Regions from separate parts of the Sodalis glossinidius str. 'morsitans' genome, predicted to be linked through region 1. Evidence: predicted binding sites of a transcription regulator. Region 1 holds the regulator's gene; each other region holds the start of a gene.
What was found. The regulator sigma-54, encoded in region 1, starts transcription at its own class of promoters, with help from an activator protein. The targets are predictions, from matches to a motif close to GTTGGCACANNTTTCGCTNT.
Positions count from the first base shown of each region.

Region 2: SGP1_RS04745 (amino acid ABC transporter substrate-binding protein) is a predicted target of sigma-54. The motif match lies at 2,083-2,102, and genes of this name have one in related genera.
Region 3: SGP1_RS20635 (gamma carbonic anhydrase family protein) is a predicted target of sigma-54. The motif match lies at 2,304-2,323, and genes of this name have one in related genera.
Region 4: glnA (glutamate--ammonia ligase) is a predicted target of sigma-54. The motif match lies at 2,147-2,166, and genes of this name have one in related genera.

Region 1 covers NC_007712.1:377,005-381,218, forward strand. The annotation lists gene rapZ (RNase adapter RapZ) at 1-666, opposite strand, end outside; gene ptsN (PTS IIA-like nitrogen regulatory protein PtsN) at 759-1,238, opposite strand; gene hpf (ribosome hibernation promoting factor) at 1,344-1,631, opposite strand; gene rpoN (RNA polymerase factor sigma-54) at 1,655-3,088, opposite strand; gene lptB (LPS export ABC transporter ATP-binding protein) at 3,136-3,861, opposite strand; gene lptA (lipopolysaccharide ABC transporter substrate-binding protein LptA) at 3,877-4,214, opposite strand, start outside.
Region 2 covers NC_007712.1:930,413-934,626, forward strand. The annotation lists partial or broken gene mltB (lytic murein transglycosylase B) at 1-476, shown strand, start outside; gene SGP1_RS04740 (amino acid ABC transporter permease) at 483-1,142, opposite strand; gene SGP1_RS04745 (amino acid ABC transporter substrate-binding protein) at 1,164-1,934, opposite strand; partial or broken gene pncC (nicotinamide-nucleotide amidase) at 2,227-2,714, shown strand; gene recA (recombinase RecA) at 2,827-3,894, shown strand; gene SGP1_RS32685 (hypothetical protein) at 3,980-4,135, shown strand.
Region 3 covers NC_007712.1:3,899,926-3,904,139, forward strand. The annotation lists tRNA gene SGP1_RS20620 (tRNA-Ala) at 174-249, opposite strand; tRNA gene SGP1_RS20625 (tRNA-Ile) at 448-524, opposite strand; rRNA gene SGP1_RS20630 (16S ribosomal RNA) at 598-2,139, opposite strand; gene SGP1_RS20635 (gamma carbonic anhydrase family protein) at 2,596-3,180, shown strand; gene SGP1_RS20640 (DUF1488 domain-containing protein) at 3,271-3,528, opposite strand; gene aroE (shikimate dehydrogenase) at 3,525-4,214, opposite strand, start outside.
Region 4 covers NC_007712.1:3,880,662-3,884,875, reverse strand. The annotation lists gene glnL (nitrogen regulation protein NR(II)) at 1-502, opposite strand, end outside; gene glnA (glutamate--ammonia ligase) at 642-2,060, opposite strand; gene typA (translational GTPase TypA) at 2,439-4,214, shown strand, end outside.

The DNA of each region.
Region 1 (4,214 bases):
GGTTTGATAGATAAAATTATGGACTTCGGTATGGCGATCCAAAAACGCCGCCACGGGGCGATCCAGGCCGGTCATCGGTCTGAGCTTGGGATCCCAGTGCGGATTGGGCAGAAAACGCACGTCGAACACGTAGTCGGCGTCGATGGGGATGCCGTGCTTGTAGCCGAAGGATTCAAACACCATGGTCAGTTCCCGCTCGCGCTTGCCTAGCATGCGGGTACGCAGCATTTCGGCCAGTTCATGCACCGACATCTCCGAGGTGTCGATCACCAGATCGGCGCGTGAACGCAGAGGCTCAAGCAGCGAGTCCTCTTCATCAATGGCGCTTTCCAGCGATAGGTTGAGGGCGGAGAGCGGATGCAGCCGGCGGGTGTCGCTATAGCGGCGGATGAGGGTATTGCGATCGGCGTCCAGAAACAGCAACTGCGGGGCAAAGGCCTGCGGCAGGTTATCCATGGCCTGTTCAAAAATCTCCGGCGATTCGGGCATATTGCGTACGTCAATGCTCACCGCAGCGGAGATATTGCTCGCCGCCAGCGCGCTGGCCAACTGAGGCAGCAACACCACCGGCAGGTTATCAACGCAGTAAAAGCCCATGTCCTCCAGCGCGCGCAGCGCAACGGATTTACCTGAACCTGATCGACCGCTGACTATCATCAGCACCATGACGATACACCCCTCTGCCTTGCTTATTCATCCCCTGGCGATGCGGCCATGCTTCGCCCAACCTATCCTGCTTTCAGGACGGCGCCGCGGCGTCAGTCGCCGTCTTCCGTTTCGGTCATGATTTGATACAGCTCCTCATCGCTTTGCGCGGCGCGCAAACGGCGGCAGACGGTTTTATCCGCCAACCGCTTGGCCACAAGCGAAAGGGTGTGCAAATGGACTTTGCACTGCTCTGCCGGCACCAGCAGCGCGAACAGCAGGTCCACTGGCTGATTATCGATGGCATCAAACGCGATGGGTTGTTCGAGCTGGATAAAGACCCCGACCGCGCGCAGCGTGTCTTCTTCCAGCTTACCATGCGGAATGGCGATGCCGTTGCCGATACCGGTACTGCCCATGCGCTCGCGCGTCAATACGGCGTCAAACACCACTTGCGGCGCCAGGTTAAGTTGTTTCGCCGCCAGTTCGCTGATAATTTCCAGCGCTCTTTTCTTGCTCTGGCAGTGGACGTCGCTACGGGTACATTCAATGTTTAACACTGAATCGATTTGCATTGCTGTATCGTTAGTCATTTCGGGTCACTTAGGCGCTGGTTAACCTTTAAGACTCATCGGCCCGTTACCGTAGGGATAACGAGCCGATGTGAGGTTTAGGTAGCGTTGTCGGCTACGGTTAAATTAATATTGTTTCAGCTTCTCTTTATGCTTGTTCAACTGCCGCGTGAGCTTATCGATTAATAAATCGATGGCGGCGTACATATCATCCGCTTCCGCAGTCGCGTGCAGCTCACCACCGTTGAGATGCACCGTCGCTTCGGCAATCTTCTGAACTTTCTCGACCTTCAGGACAATATAGACCTGATTGATGCGATCGAAGAACTGTTCCAGCTTCGAGAATTTAGTTGTTACAAATTCCCGTAAGGCGTCGGTGATGTCAACATGTTGTCCGGTAATGTTCAGCTGCATAGTGTCTTCCTTCTCTGTAGAGGTCAAACCAATTGTTTTCGCTGGTTCGACGGCGGTATGGATAAAGACTCTCGGTACTTCGCTACGGTACGCCGCGCCACCATGATACCCTGCTCGGAAAGCAAGTCGGTGAGCTTACTGTCGCTAAGCGGCTTTGCCGGGTTTTCCGCGGCGATTAATTTTTTCACCAGCGCGCGGATAGCCGTGGAGGACGCTTCGCCTCCCCCTTCGGTATTGACGTAGCTGGAGAAAAAATATTTCAATTCAAAGATGCCGCGTGGACTTTGCAGATATTTCTGCATGGTGATGCGCGAAATCGTAGACTCGTGCATATCCACCGCCTGGGCGATATCCGCCAGCACCATTGGCCGCATAAACTCTTCCCCCTGTTCAAAGAACGCCATCTGCCGCTCGACAATGCAGTGAGTCACCTTCAGCAGCGTTTCATTGCGGCTTTCCAGGCTTTTAATCAGCCAGCGCGCCTCCTGCAAATGGCTGCGGATAAACTGACCGTCCGCATCGTTGCGGGTGTTGCTGCCCAGGGCCGCGTACTGCTGATTGATGCGCAGCGCGGGAATGCTGTCGGTATTGAGTTCCACCACCCAGTGGTTTTGCAGTTTGCGCACCAGCACGTCGGGAATCACATACTGCGACTCGCCGGTATTGATGGACTGCCCCGGACGCGGATCCAGCGACTGAATCAGCGCTATGGCCGGTTTCAGGACATCCTCTTTCAGCTTAGTCGAACGTAGCAGGGTGCGGAAATCATGGCTGCTCAGCAGACTGAGATAATCTCTGACGATGAGCCGCGCCTCATTGAGATAAGGCAGATCGGCCGCAAACTGCGAGAGCTGAATCATCAGGCAGTCGCGCAGATCCCGTGCCGCCACGCCGACCGGATCGAAGCGCTGGATGCGTTTTAGTACCGCTTCCACCTCGTCCAGGGTGACGTTTTCATCGCCGATGCTGTCGAGAATATCGTCCAGCGGCACCGTCAGATAGCCGGTGTCGTCCACGGCGTCGACGATGGAGGTGGCGATCGCTCTATCAGTATCGGAAAAGGGAGTAAGCTCCACCTGCCACATGAGGTAGTTTTGCAGGGTCTGGGTGGTTTCACCCTGATAGACGGGCAATTCTTCGTCGCGATAGTCGGTACCGGTGCCGGAGGGCGTCCCGGCGGAGTACATCTCGTCCCAGGTGGCGTCCAGCGGCAGCTCTTCCGGCATGTCCTTTTGTTCCATCGCTTCGCGGGTGTCGAGCGACTCGCTGTCGGGCGCGTTGTGCGCGTCGACCTCGTCATGCAAATCGGCCTGTTCAAGAAAGGGGTTACTTTCCAGCGCCGTCTGAATTTCCTGCTGGAGTTCAAGCGTGGACAATTGCAACAGACGGATGGCCTGTTGCAACTGCGGGGTCATGGCTAACTGCTGACTCAGCCTGAGTTGTAAACCTTGCTTCATAAAATGCGTCAACTATCCTCACGAACCACGGTGGTAACGCCACCTTATCAGAGGCGGAACTCTTCGCCCAGATAAACCCGTTTGACCTGCTCGTCGAGCATGACGTCGGCCGGGGAGCCGTGGGCGATGAGCTTGCCCTGGCTGACGATATAGGCTCGTTCGCACACGTCGAGCGTCTCTCGCACGTTGTGGTCGGTGATGAGCACGCCAAGGCCGCTGTCGCGCAAATGTTCGATGATTTTTTTGATATCGATGACGGAAATCGGATCGACTCCGGCAAAAGGTTCGTCAAGCAGGATGAATTTGGGGTTGGCGGCGAGCGCCCGCGCGATCTCTACCCGGCGTCGTTCACCGCCGGACAGCGACTGGCCGAGGTTGTTGCGCAAATGACTGATATGGAACTCTTCCATCAGCTCTTTCGCGCGGTCGTTACGCTGTTCACGGGTGAGATCCTGGCGAATTTGCAGCACCGCCATCAGATTGTCGAACACGCTCAGGCGGCGGAAGATCGAGGCCTCCTGCGGCAGATAGCCGATTCCGCGGCGGGCGCGGGTATGCAGCGGCAGGAGGCTGATATCGTCATCATCAATGACAATCCGGCCGGCGTCGCGGGGGATGATGCCCACCACCATATAAAACGTGGTGGTTTTGCCCGCCCCGTTAGGCCCCAGCAATCCCACAATCTCGCCAGAGCTTACCTTCAGGCTGACGTCTTCCACCACGCGGCGCTCTTTATAGGCTTTAGCCAAATTTTCTGCGATTAATGTTGCCATGGATCCTATACCCGATTATTTCGCCGGCGCTTTGGCGCCGCTTTTATCCTGCAGCTGCGCCGGTACCAGCACGGTGGTGACCTGTTTGCCTTTATCGCTGAACACCTCCATCCGCTGTTTCTTGACCAAATAGGTAATGCGATCGCCTTTCACGTTGCTGTCCAACTGCTCCAGATAGGCATTGCCCGTCAGAATCACCAGATCGTTGGTGGTTTCGTAACGCACCTTCTGCGAATGACCGCGCACCGGCTTGCCGTCGTCCTGCAGTTGATAGAAAGTGACTGGATTACCGTAGCTTTCCACGACTTCGTTACCGTCCTTTCCGTCGGGGCGGGTGATGACGACCTTGTCGG
Region 2 (4,214 bases), 550 kb from region 1:
ATCCCCAGGACGCTATCGGCAGCGTTGCCAACTATTTCCATGCCCACGACTGGGTGCCGGGCGGTAAGGTCGCGGTACCCGCCAACGGTCAGGCGCCCTGGCTACAGAATGGCTATGATACCCGTTATACGCTGGTGACGCTCTCCACCGCGGGGCTGTCGCCCCTCGAGCCGCTTGGGGATGAACAGCAGGCCAGCCTGCTGCGGCTGGATATCGGCACCCGCTATCAGTACTGGTACGGGCTACCCAACTTTTATGTCATTACCCGCTACAATCACAATCACAATACCCAATACCCAATACCCAATACCCAATACCCAATACCCAATACCCAATACGCCATGGCAACTGGGCAATGCGGTGAAGCAGGCACGGCTCGGCGGCTAGCGGGACAGAAAACGGGCGCCTTGCGAAGGCGCCCGTTGCGATCCCATAAACCGGCCGGAGGAGAAGGTTGGCTGCATCCACTGTCGTGAACGCCATTATTCGTAGCGGCGGAAATAGACCTCAAGACGATTTTGCACTTTGCTGAGCACCGTACTGAACAGCAGATAAATTGCCGCCGCTTCGATATAAAGAATTAACGGCTCATAGGTCACTGACACAATGCGTTGCGCGGCCAGAAACATTTCCGGCACAGTAATCACCGCCGCCAGCGATGTGTCTTTTATCAACGAGATAAACGAATTGGCCAGAGGAGGTATAGAAACAAATACCGACTGGGGCAAAATAACCCTGCGCATCGCCTGAGTTGAATTCATCCCGATAGCCCAGGCGGCTTCCCATTGTGCCTTGGGCACCGAAACAATAGCGCCGCGGATGATTTCCGAGCCATAAGCGCCGACGCTCAAGGTAAATCCAATAAGCGCCGCTGGAAAAGCGTCGAGGGTGACGCCTGCGCTCGGCAGACCATAGAAAATCAAAAACAGCTGCACCAGCAGCGGTGTTCCCCGGATAACCCAGACATAAAAATCAGCGATCCCTTTCAGCGGTTGCGGGCCATACAAACGAACCAGCGCCACCAGAAACCCCAGCACCAGGCCGCCGACAAATGACAGCAGAGCCAGCGGCAGGGTAAACATTAGCCCGGCTGTAAACAAACGCCAAAAGGAGTCGTACATCAATTGCAGCCATGGCGGCATCGGTGTGACTCCCGAAAAAAATTACTGAGAAACGTCCTGGCCGAAATAGCGCAGCGAAATAGTTTTATACGTGCCGTCGACTTTAATTTCATCCAGGGCTTTATTAATGGCGTCCACCAGCGCGGTTTGGTTTTTACGCACTAAAATGCCTGACGGCGCATTGGCGGGTTCAGAAGCGGCGACTTTCACTTTGACATTCGGCTGGTGTTTTTTGAAATCCAGGAACGACAAATTATCATTGAACGTAGCGGCCGCGCGGCCGGTTATAACCAGACCGATCGATTGCGTAAAGCTATCAGTCGGCACTATATCGGCGCCATATTTGCTGGCAAGCTGGGAATAATTGCTGGTCAGACTTTGCGCGGATTTCTGGCCTTTCAGATCGCTGAAGTTTTTAATCGTGGTATTGTCGTCGCGGGTTATCAACACCACCTTGGAATCGATATAAGGCTTGGAGAAATCATATTTCGCCTGTCGCTCCGGCGTAATGCCTACCTGATTAATTACCGCGTCGTAACGTTTACCGTCCAGACCGGCAATGAGACCGTCCCAGCGACCTTCGATAAACTTGGCCTTGACGCCCAGCTTCTGAGCCACTGCGCGGCCCAGGTCAACATCGAAGCCGACCAGTTTGTCGATCTCATCGTGAAAAGTGTAGGGCGCATAAGTTCCTTCGGTACCGAAGGTAATGGTACCAGAGGATTTAATGGCCGCCAAATCGTCGGCGGCCACTGCCTGCGCTGCGGTAAATGCGAGGGTACTGAATAACAGTGCCAAAGTTATTTTTTTCATGATTATTCCTGAAAAGACCGTGAAGAGAGGCGAATATCGCTTCGAGAGCCGGCAATGCTAAACTATTTTACTTTCAGGGCTAAAGCATTTTATGTCATTAGTCATTGCGTTTAGTTATACAATCTCCGTACGTTTGCAACTGTAGTGCATAGCGTGAATCGTGACAAGGGCGCGCGTAGCGGCAGCCCGCAGGCTAAAGTTGGAATACGTCCTTCATAAACACCTATTGACAGCCGGGCCGCCCTGTCTGCACGATCGCGGTAGGTCGATAGGGGCTCAGGATAAAATGATAATAAACGACAGCGAACTCTATGTGCTCAGCGCGCGGCTGGGCGCGGCGCTCAAACGGGACAACACATTCATTACCTGCGCCGAGTCGTGCACCGGCGGTTGGGTTGCCAGACCATTACCGATGTTTCCGGCAGCGCTGGCTGGTTCGAGCGCGGCTTTGTTACTTACGGCAATCAGGCAAAAATCGATCTGCTCGGCGTGCAGCCCAAAACACTTGAGCAGCACGGTGCGGTAAGCGACACGGTCGTGCTGGAGATGGTTTCCGGCGCGCTTCGCGCCGCGTCCGCCGACTATGCGGTGGCGATAAGCGGTATTGCCGGCCCCGACGGCGGCACGATCGAAAAACCGGTCGGTGCGGTCTGGTTCGGCTTCGCCGCTGCAAACGGGGAGCCTTTTTCCCAGCTTATGCATTTCGAGGGCGATAGGGAGGCAGTACGTCGTCAGGCGGTGCATTTCGCGCTGACCACGCTGCTTGCCACTTTTCTCTAAAAATCCGCTTGATACTGTACAATTATACAGTATAATTAGCACTGAGTACCGCCGGTACATATCGTTGGCGAAAGAGGGTGGCGATGTCGCTCCCCGCTTGATAGGAGTTGAAATGGCTATTGATGAGAATAAACAAAAGGCGTTAGCGGCAGCACTGGGCCAGATTGAAAAGCAATTCGGCAAGGGCTCGATCATGCGTCTGGGTGAAGATCGCTCCATGGATGTTGAAACGATCTCCACAGGTTCTCTGTCTCTGGATATAGCGTTGGGCGCCGGTGGGCTTCCCATGGGCCGCATCGTCGAAATCTACGGCCCGGAATCATCGGGTAAAACGACCCTGACCCTGCAGGTCATCGCCGCGGCGCAGCGTGAAGTCAAAACCTGCGCCTTTATCGATGCTGAACACGCCCTGGATCCCATCTATGCCAAAAAGCTGGGCGTCGATATCGACAATCTGCTGTGCTCCCAGCCGGATACCGGCGAACAGGCGCTGGAAATCTGTGACGCCTTGACCCGCTCCGGCGCGGTAGACGTCATCATCGTCGACTCCGTGGCAGCGCTGACGCCGAAAGCAGAAATCGAGGGCGAAATCGGCGATTCCCATATGGGGCTGGCCGCCCGTATGATGAGCCAGGCGATGCGGAAACTGGCGGGCAACCTGAAAAACGCCAACACACTCCTGATTTTCATCAACCAGATCCGTATGAAGATCGGCGTCATGTTCGGCAATCCGGAAACCACCACCGGCGGTAATGCGCTTAAGTTTTACGCGTCGGTTCGCCTGGATATCCGTCGTATCGGCTCGGTAAAAGAAGGCGATGTGGTGGTGGGCAGTGAAACCCGCGTCAAAGTCGTGAAGAACAAAGTTGCCGCGCCGTTTAAACAGGCCGAATTCCAGATCATGTACGGCGAAGGTATCAATATTCGCGGTGAATTGGTTGATTTGGGCGTCAAGCACAAGCTAATTGAGAAAGCCGGCGCCTGGTACAGCTACAACGGCGAGAAGATCGGCCAGGGCAAAGCCAATGCCTGCAGCTTCTTGAAGGATCATCCCGAGGTGGCGGCTGAGCTGGACAAAAAGCTGCGCGACATGTTGCTGCACAGCGCTGAAGGCAACAGCCTGGTCAGCGACGTGGAAAGTGAGGATGAAGGCGCTAGCGAGAGCAATGAAGAGTTTTAACCTACCGGCAGTGAAAACGGCGGTTCCGGCCGCGACGCGAGGTCGCTGACGCGGTGGCCTTCCTTCTTGACCGGGCTTGGGGCTATTGTCCCGCCGCGATCACAGCGAAGCCGGGCTGCAGCGTAAGCTGGCGATACCGCCGGTTGCGCGCCGCCGCTTTCGTGAGCGTCCGGACGCGCAACCCGTGCAGGCGGTAAGCCAGGAAGAGATTAACCAGGCTCACCTACTGTCACGAGCATGACTGGCTTGACGACGGGCGTTTTGCCCGGCGATATGTCAGCCGGCGTAGTAAACAAGGCTATGGCGAACAGCGTATCCGC
Region 3 (4,214 bases), 650 kb from region 1:
GAGACTCGCATACTGAGTTTGCACTTCAGCATGTGTTTCAAATTTTCAGCTTGTTCCGGATTGTTAAAGAGCGGTATTTCGCAGCGCGCTTGATAAACGCGCTCTGAAATAACACTACAGCAAAAAAAACCTTCTCATACCCACAAATGACCAAACCCGACTCCACAGCGAAATGGTGGAGCTAAGCGGGATCGAACCGCTGACCTCCTGCGTGCAAAGCAGGCGCTCTCCCAGCTGAGCTATAGCCCCAAGTCGTTTACCTTGCATATGCCGTCGCTCACCCGCGACGATACCGTTTACCTGCCGGTAAACCCGATACCGCACCGCGACGTTACAGTACGACAGCCAGTCTCGCCTTCTTCGCCCCCCTGACGCACAGCCTCTCATGCCGCCTGTCGGCAACATGCTGCCCTCCTCATCACGGGAACCCACGGAAATAAGCAGAACTGGTAGGCCTGAGTGGACTTGAACCACCGACCTCACCCTTATCAGGGGTGCGCTCTAACCACCTGAGCTACAAGCCTATAGCAGGTTTTTCTTGCTCGTGACAATTATCAGACAATCTGTGTGGACACGTCACTCAACGTATCGCTTAGGTAAGGAGGTGATCCAACCGCAGGTTCCCCTACGGTTACCTTGTTACGACTTCACCCCAGTCATGAATCACAAAGTGGTAAGCGCCCTCCCGAAGGTTAAGCTACCTACTTCTTTTGCAACCCACTCCCATGGTGTGACGGGCGGTGTGTACAAGGCCCAGGAACGTATTCACCGTGGCATTCTGATCCACGATTACTAGCGATTCCGACTTCATGGAGTCGAGTTGCAGACTCCAATCCGGACTACGACGCACTTTGTGAGGTCCGCTGACTCTCGCGAGATCGCTTCTCTTTGTATGCGCCATTGTAGCACGTGTGTAGCCCTACTCGTAAGGGCCATGATGACTTGACGTCATCCCCACCTTCCTCCGGTTTATCACCGGCAGTCTCCTTTGAGTTCCCGACCAAATCGCTGGCAACAAAGGATAAGGGTTGCGCTCGTTGCGGGACTTAACCCAACATTTCACAACACGAGCTGACGACAGCCATGCAGCACCTGTCTCAGAGCTCCCGAAGGCACCAAGGCATCTCTGCCAAGTTCTCTGGATGTCAAGAGTAGGTAAGGTTCTTCGCGTTGCATCGAATTAAACCACATGCTCCACCGCTTGTGCGGGCCCCCGTCAATTCATTTGAGTTTTAACCTTGCGGCCGTACTCCCCAGGCGGTCGATTTAACGCGTTAGCTCCGAAAGCCACAGCTCAAGGCCACAACCTTCAAATCGACATCGTTTACAGCGTGGACTACCAGGGTATCTAATCCTGTTTGCTCCCCACGCTTTCGTACCTGAGCGTCAGTCTTCGTCCAGGGGGCCGCCTTCGCCACCGGTATTCCTCCAGATCTCTACGCATTTCACCGCTACACCTGGAATTCTACCCCCCTCTACGAGACTCTAGCCTGCCAGTTTCAAATGCAGTTCCCAGGTTAAGCCCGGGGATTTCACATCTGACTTAACAGACCGCCTGCGTACGCTTTACGCCCAGTAATTCCGATTAACGCTTGCACCCTCCGTATTACCGCGGCTGCTGGCACGGAGTTAGCCGGTGCTTCTTCTGCAGGTAACGTCAATCGATAGCGCTGTTAACGCTAACGCCTTCTTCCCCGCTGAAAGTGCTTTACAACCCGAAGGCCTTCTTCACACACGCGGCATGGCTGCATCAGGGTTTCCCCCATTGTGCAATATTCCCCACTGCTGCCTCCCGTAGGAGTCTGGACCGTGTCTCAGTTCCAGTGTGGCTGGTCATCCTCTCAGACCAGCTAGGGATCGTCGCCTAGGTGAGCCATTACCCCACCTACTAGCTAATCCCATCTGGGTTCATCCGATGGTGTGAGGCCCGAAGGTCCCCCACTTTAGTCTTGCGACGTTATGCGGTATTAGCTACCGTTTCCAGTAGTTATCCCCCTCCATCGGGCAGATCCCCAGACATTACTCACCCGTCCGCCGCTCGCCGGCAAAGAAGCAAGCTTCTTTCCGCTGCCGCTCGACTTGCATGTGTTAGGCCTGCCGCCAGCGTTCAATCTGAGCCATGATCAAACTCTTCAATTAAAAGCTTGATGCTCAAAGAATCAAAACTGGTATTCATATGAATATTTGTTGTTCACTCTTCAAGACTTGATATTTCGGTATGTCGATATCGTCTTGTGAGTGCCCACACAGATTGTCTGATAAATTGTTAAAGAGCAGTGCCGGCTGTTTTCTCGACCCGCACGGGTGGCGCATATTACGCCTTCCTCATTCAGTGTCAAGCAGTTTCGCCTGTTTCTGAACCCTTCCGTTCACCGTGATGATGTTCACATGACCGGTCGATGGAGGCGCATCATAAGGATCAGAATTTATTGCACAAGCCTTTTTTGATCTTTTGCCGCTGACTGTTTATTTTTTTCCGCTTTGATCTTAAGCGATCGTCTGCGCAAAAACGGCAAATGGCGGTCGGCGAAAGGTTGTCATGAGCACTTTTGAGACGATACAGTCTATCCAGCACACCACAAAAGGATCCCAATCATGCTACAACACGTTGAACCGTTGCGTCCTTACCGAGGTACCTCCCCCCAGCTCGGCCAGCGGATCATGATCGATCCCAGCAGCGTGGTCATCGGCCATGTCACCCTCGGCGACGATGTCAGCATTTGGCCGCTGGCCGCTATTCGCGGCGACGTCAATCGCGTGCAGATCGGTGCGCGTACCAACATTCAGGACGGTTGCGTGTTGCACGTTACCCATTGCTCCGAGCGTAACCCGACGGGCCGTCCCCTGATCATCGGCGAGGAGGTCACAGTAGGGCATAAAGCCATGTTGCATGGCTGCACTATTGGCAATCGTGTTCTGGTTGGAATGGGGAGCATTATTTTAGACGGCGCCGTTGTAGAGGATGAAGTCATCATTGGTGCCGGCAGCCTGGTGGCGTCCGGCAAACGTCTACACAGTGGCTATCTCTATTTTGGCAGTCCGGCGCGGCGAATACGCCGTCTGACTCCTGTTGAGATCGGCAATCTCATTTACTCGGTCAATAATTATGTACAGTGGAAGGATAACTACCTTATGCAGGCGGATGAAGAGCGGTCGCACGCCGAAGGAACCCGATCATGAGGTTTTACCCTGACGTTTTCTTCGGCGCGCTGTCATAAAGGAAATCATCGGGGTCGCAATCTGGCAATAGCATGGGCGTGGGCCATTGCGTTACGATAAACAAAATGGACCGTCGAGGTCGGCCCCCTGAGCAATAAGTGTTTCGATTGCATCCTCTACGTCCAGGCGGTGCTGATGGAAGATCACCAGAGGAGTAGCACCATTAGTCTCAGAGACAAACCGGTTATATAACCAGCCTGCACTAACCTGGCACTCCACGCGCATGCCGCTCACCAACGCCGGAAAACACATGCTTTGACGCTCGTCATCCCATTGTTCAAGATCGGGAAAATGGATCGCCTGGTTCATGCACTCAGCTCCGCGCGCAACGTTTCCAACACCGGCAAAACTGAGGGTAAAACACCATGCCACAGCAAAAAAGACGAGGCCGCCTGGCCCACCAGCATACCGAGGCCATCGGCGCAGCGCAGCGAGCCCTGCCGACGGCACCAGGTGATGAACGGCGTATCGCCTTGTTGGTAATACATGTCATAGCAACAGACCGATGATGTAATGAGCGATGCCGGCAGCGGCGGGATACTGCCCTGCACACCGGTGGAAGTCGCGTTAATAATCAGATCATAATCCGGCGTGCCCAGGCGCTCCAGCGGCAGCGCGCTAATATCGCCCACATGGTGATAAAACCCGACCAGCTTCTGCGCGCGCGGAAAAGTGCGGTTAGTCAGCACCACTTTGCAGCCGTAGGCCAGCAGCGGCAGGACCACGCCCCGCGCCGCGCCGCCGACACCTACTAACAGAACTCGGCTGTCCTGGCGCAGTAGATCGAGACGCTGCAAATCGCTGACCAGACCAATGCCGTCGGTATTGTCCCCCAGCAAGGAACCGTCCGGCTGTTTCTTGATGGTATTCACCGCCCCCGCCAAAGCGCCTCGCTCGGTGAGTTGATCGCATAGCGAAAACGCACGTTCTTTAAACGGCAGGGTAATATTCGCCCCCAAGCCGCCCGCGTCGAAAAACTGCCGCAGCGTTTGCTC
Region 4 (4,214 bases), 670 kb from region 1:
TGTATTCCGTTAACGCCGGGTCCGGCAGTGCTTTGGCCAGCAGCTGCGCGGCGCCGCGAAGGCCGCCAAGGGGATTTTTAATCTCATGGGCGAGGCCGCGCACCAAATCCCGCGCTGCAACCTGCTGTGCATGCTGCAGTTGTTCCTGGCTGAGGCGGCGCTGATTATCCATAGGCGCCAGCTCCATCAGAATAGTCTCTTCCGGCAGCCGCTGCGCGGTCAGCGACAGGATATGCGCCCTGCCGTCTACCACCAGCGTCACTTCGTTATCGGTGAATCCCTGTCCTGCGTCCAGACTTTCGCGCATTAGCTCGACATTGAGGGAAAAATAACCCAGCAATTCCGGCAGCGGAGTGCCGAACAGCTTACGCGAGCTTTGTGCCAGCAGCTGTTGCGCCGCCGGGTTAGCGTAATGCACCGCCAGATCATTATCCAGCAGCAAAATACTGGTAATTAACGAATTAAGGATCTGCCCAGCTTCGGGCAGTGTGCCGGTTGCCATTTAGCAGTCTCCCGCACTCTGTTAATGCAAAGCGCTTGATTATCGGTGATGGCGCATGGCATCGCGCCAGGTTTGGTGGAGAAAAAAGCCCATCCGAAGATGGGCTGAAAGTTTCCACGGCAACAAAAAACTCGGGTGATTAAACGCTGTAATACAGCTCGAACTCTACCGGGTGCGGCGTTATGCGTACGCGGTCGTTTTCTTCCGTGCGCAGCGCGATATAGGCATCGATAGTGTCGTCGGTAAACACGCCGCCGCGGGTCAGGAACTCGCGATCCGCATCCAGGGTGTTCAATGCTTCCTCAAGGGAACCGGCCACGGTTGGGATTTCGCTGGCTTCTTCCGCCGGCAGATCGTAGAGGTTTTTATCCATGGCATCGCCGGGATGGATTTTGTTGATAATGCCGTCCAGGCCGGCCATCAACAGTGCGGAGAACGCCAGGTATGGGTTGGCGGCCGGATCCGGGAAGCGAACTTCGATACGGCGTGCTTTCGGGCTGGCGACCACCGGAATACGGATGGAAGCGGAGCGGTTACGGGTGGAGTAAGCCAGCATGACCGGTGCTTCATAACCCGGGACCAGACGCTTGTAGGAGTTGGTGGTCGGGTTGGTCAGCGCATTGATGGCTTTTGCATGCTTGATAACGCCGCCGATGTAGAACAGCGCCGCTTCAGACAGGCCGCCGTACTTGTCGCCGGAGAACAGGTTGTTGCCGTCTTTGGTCAAGGACATATGGCAGTGCATACCGGAGCCGTTATCGCCAAAAATCGGTTTCGGCATGAAGGTCGCGGTTTTGCCGAACGCGTGGGCAACGTTATGAACGACGTATTTGTAAATCTGGATTTCGTCAGCTTTTTTAGTCAGGGTATTGAAGCGGGTGGCCACTTCGTTCTGGCCGGCGGTTGCCACTTCGTGGTGATGTGCTTCCACGACCAGGCCCATTTCCGCCATGGTCAAACATATGGTAGAACGCAGATCCTGCGAGGAGTCGACCGGCGGAACCGGGAAATAGCCGCCCTTCACGCCCGGACGGTGGCCTTTGTTGCCGCCTTTGTAAGCTTTACCGGTATTCCAGGCCGCTTCAATATCATCGATCGCGACATGCGAACCGGAGATGGAGGTGCCGAAACGAATGTCGTCGAACAAGAAGAATTCGGGCTCGGGTCCAAACAGGACCTGATCGGCGATGCCGGAGGACTTCAAGAAGTCTTCGGCACGTTTGGCGATGGAACGCGGATCGCGATCGTAGCCCTGCATGGTTGCCGGCTCAAGAATGTCGCAGCGGATGATAAGCGTCGACTCTTCATAAAACGGATCCATGACGGCGGAGGATGCGTCGGGCATCAGCACCATGTCTGACTCGTTAATGCCTTTCCAGCCGCCAATAGAGGAGCCGTCGAACATTTTGCCTTCTTCAAAGAAGTCTTTTACGTCTTCTTCGCTGACCGGCGCAGGGATCGTAACGTGCTGCTCTTTACCTTTGGTATCGGTGAAACGTAAGTCGATGAATTTTACTTCATGTTCTTTAAGCATCGACATGACTTGTTCAACGGACATAACTCATATTCTCCTTCTCCCGGATGTTGCTTGTCGTCGTCGTGGAACGAACGCCTATGGATTGAATTTTCTGCCTTATAAGGTCTATAGCTAAAACTGTGCCAACATTGCCAAACCGGCGCAAAACGCATCGCTGCGGACTTTTGCGGTGCGCCGGACTGCACCAGATTGGCCGGATTGAACCATGGTAGTGCATTTAGAGAGGGCGGGCACTATTTTGGTGCATGTGGCCGGGCGGAAGGGAATTTTGCACCGGGAAGGGGATGCGGCGGCGTGCAAAAAGACACAATCGCCAAGAACGACGGATCTTGTTTAGTCCCTCGCCTAATCCGTGTACAATAGCGCGCCATTTCTAACTCTAATGCCTGAGGCAAAGTTGTGATCGAAAATCTGCGTAACATCGCCATCATCGCGCACGTAGACCATGGTAAAACTACCTTGGTTGACAAATTGTTGCAACAATCCGGCACGCTTGGTGACCGTAACGATGCAACCGAACGCGTGATGGACTCCAACGATTTGGAGAAAGAGCGTGGGATTACCATCCTCGCTAAAAATACCGCCATCAACTGGCACGATTACCGCATCAACATCGTCGACACCCCCGGACACGCCGACTTCGGCGGCGAAGTTGAGCGCGTAATGTCAATGGTTGACTCGGTATTGCTGCTGGTCGATGCCATGGATGGTCCGATGCCCCAGACCCGTTTCGTGACGCAGAAAGCGTTCGCTTATGGTCTGAAACCTATCGTGGTTATCAACAAAGTTGACCGCCCCGGCGCGCGCCCTGACTGGGTAGTGGATCAGGTCTTCGATCTGTTCGTCAATCTGGGCGCCACCGACGAGCAGCTTGATTTTCCGATCGTCTACGCATCAGCGCTGCTGGGTATTGCCGGTCTGGAACATGAAAACATGGCCGACGATATGACGCCGCTGTTTGAATCCATCGTGAAAAATGTCGAAGCGCCGAACGTTGACGTCGACGGCCTGTTCCAGATGCAGATTTCCCAGCTGGACTATAACAGCTATGTCGGTGTTATCGGCGTCGGGCGCATCAAGCGCGGCTCGGTAAAACCGCACCAGAACGTGACCGTGGTGGACAGCGAAGGTAAACGCCGCAACGGTAAAGTGGGCCAGGTTCTGGGCCATATGGGCCTGCAGCGCATTGAATCCAAACTGGCCGAAGCCGGCGATATCATCGCGATTACCGGGTTGGGCGAGCTGAATATTTCCGATACCCTTTGCGATCAGGCTCAGGTAGAAGCGCTGCCGCCGTTGACGGTCGATGAACCGACCGTCTCCATGTCGTTCGGCGTCAACACCTCGCCGTTCTGCGGTAAAGAAGGGAAATACGTTACCTCGCGCCAGATCCTGGAGCGTCTGAACAAAGAGCTGGTACATAACGTGGCGTTGCGGGTGGAAGAAACCGAAGATCCGGATACCTTCCGCGTTTCCGGCCGCGGCGAGCTGCACCTCTCGGTGCTTATCGAAAACATGCGTCGTGAAGGGTTCGAGATCGCCGTTTCCCGCCCGAAAGTCATTTTCCGTACCGTCGATGGCGCTAAACAGGAACCTTTTGAATCGGTTACGCTAGATATTGAAGAGCAGCATCAGGGACCGGTCATGGAAGCGATGGGCATCCGTAAAGGTGAGATGCGCGACATGCTGCCGGACGGCAAAGGCCGCATCCGTCTGGATTATGTGATCCCGAGCCGGGGCTTGATCGGTTTCCGTACTGATTTTCTGACCATGACCTCGGGAACCGGTCTTTTGTACTCCACCTTTAGTCACTACGACGATGTGCGTCCCGGTGAAATCGGCCAGCGCCAGAACGGCGTGTTGATCTCCAACGGTCAGGGTAAAGCGGTAGCCTACGCCCTGTACAGCCTGCAGGATCGTGGTCGCCTGTTCCTGGGGCACGGTGCGGAAGTTTACGAAGGCCAGATCATCGGTATTCACACCCGCTCCAACGATCTGACGGTGAACTGTCTGACCGGCAAGAAGCTGACCAACATGCGCGCGTCCGGTACCGACGAAGCGACGACGCTGGTGCCGGCGATCAAGATGTCTCTGGAGCAGGCGTTGGAATTCATCGATGATGATGAATTGGTAGAAGTGACGCCGCAATCCATCCGTTTGCGTAAGCGTTATCTG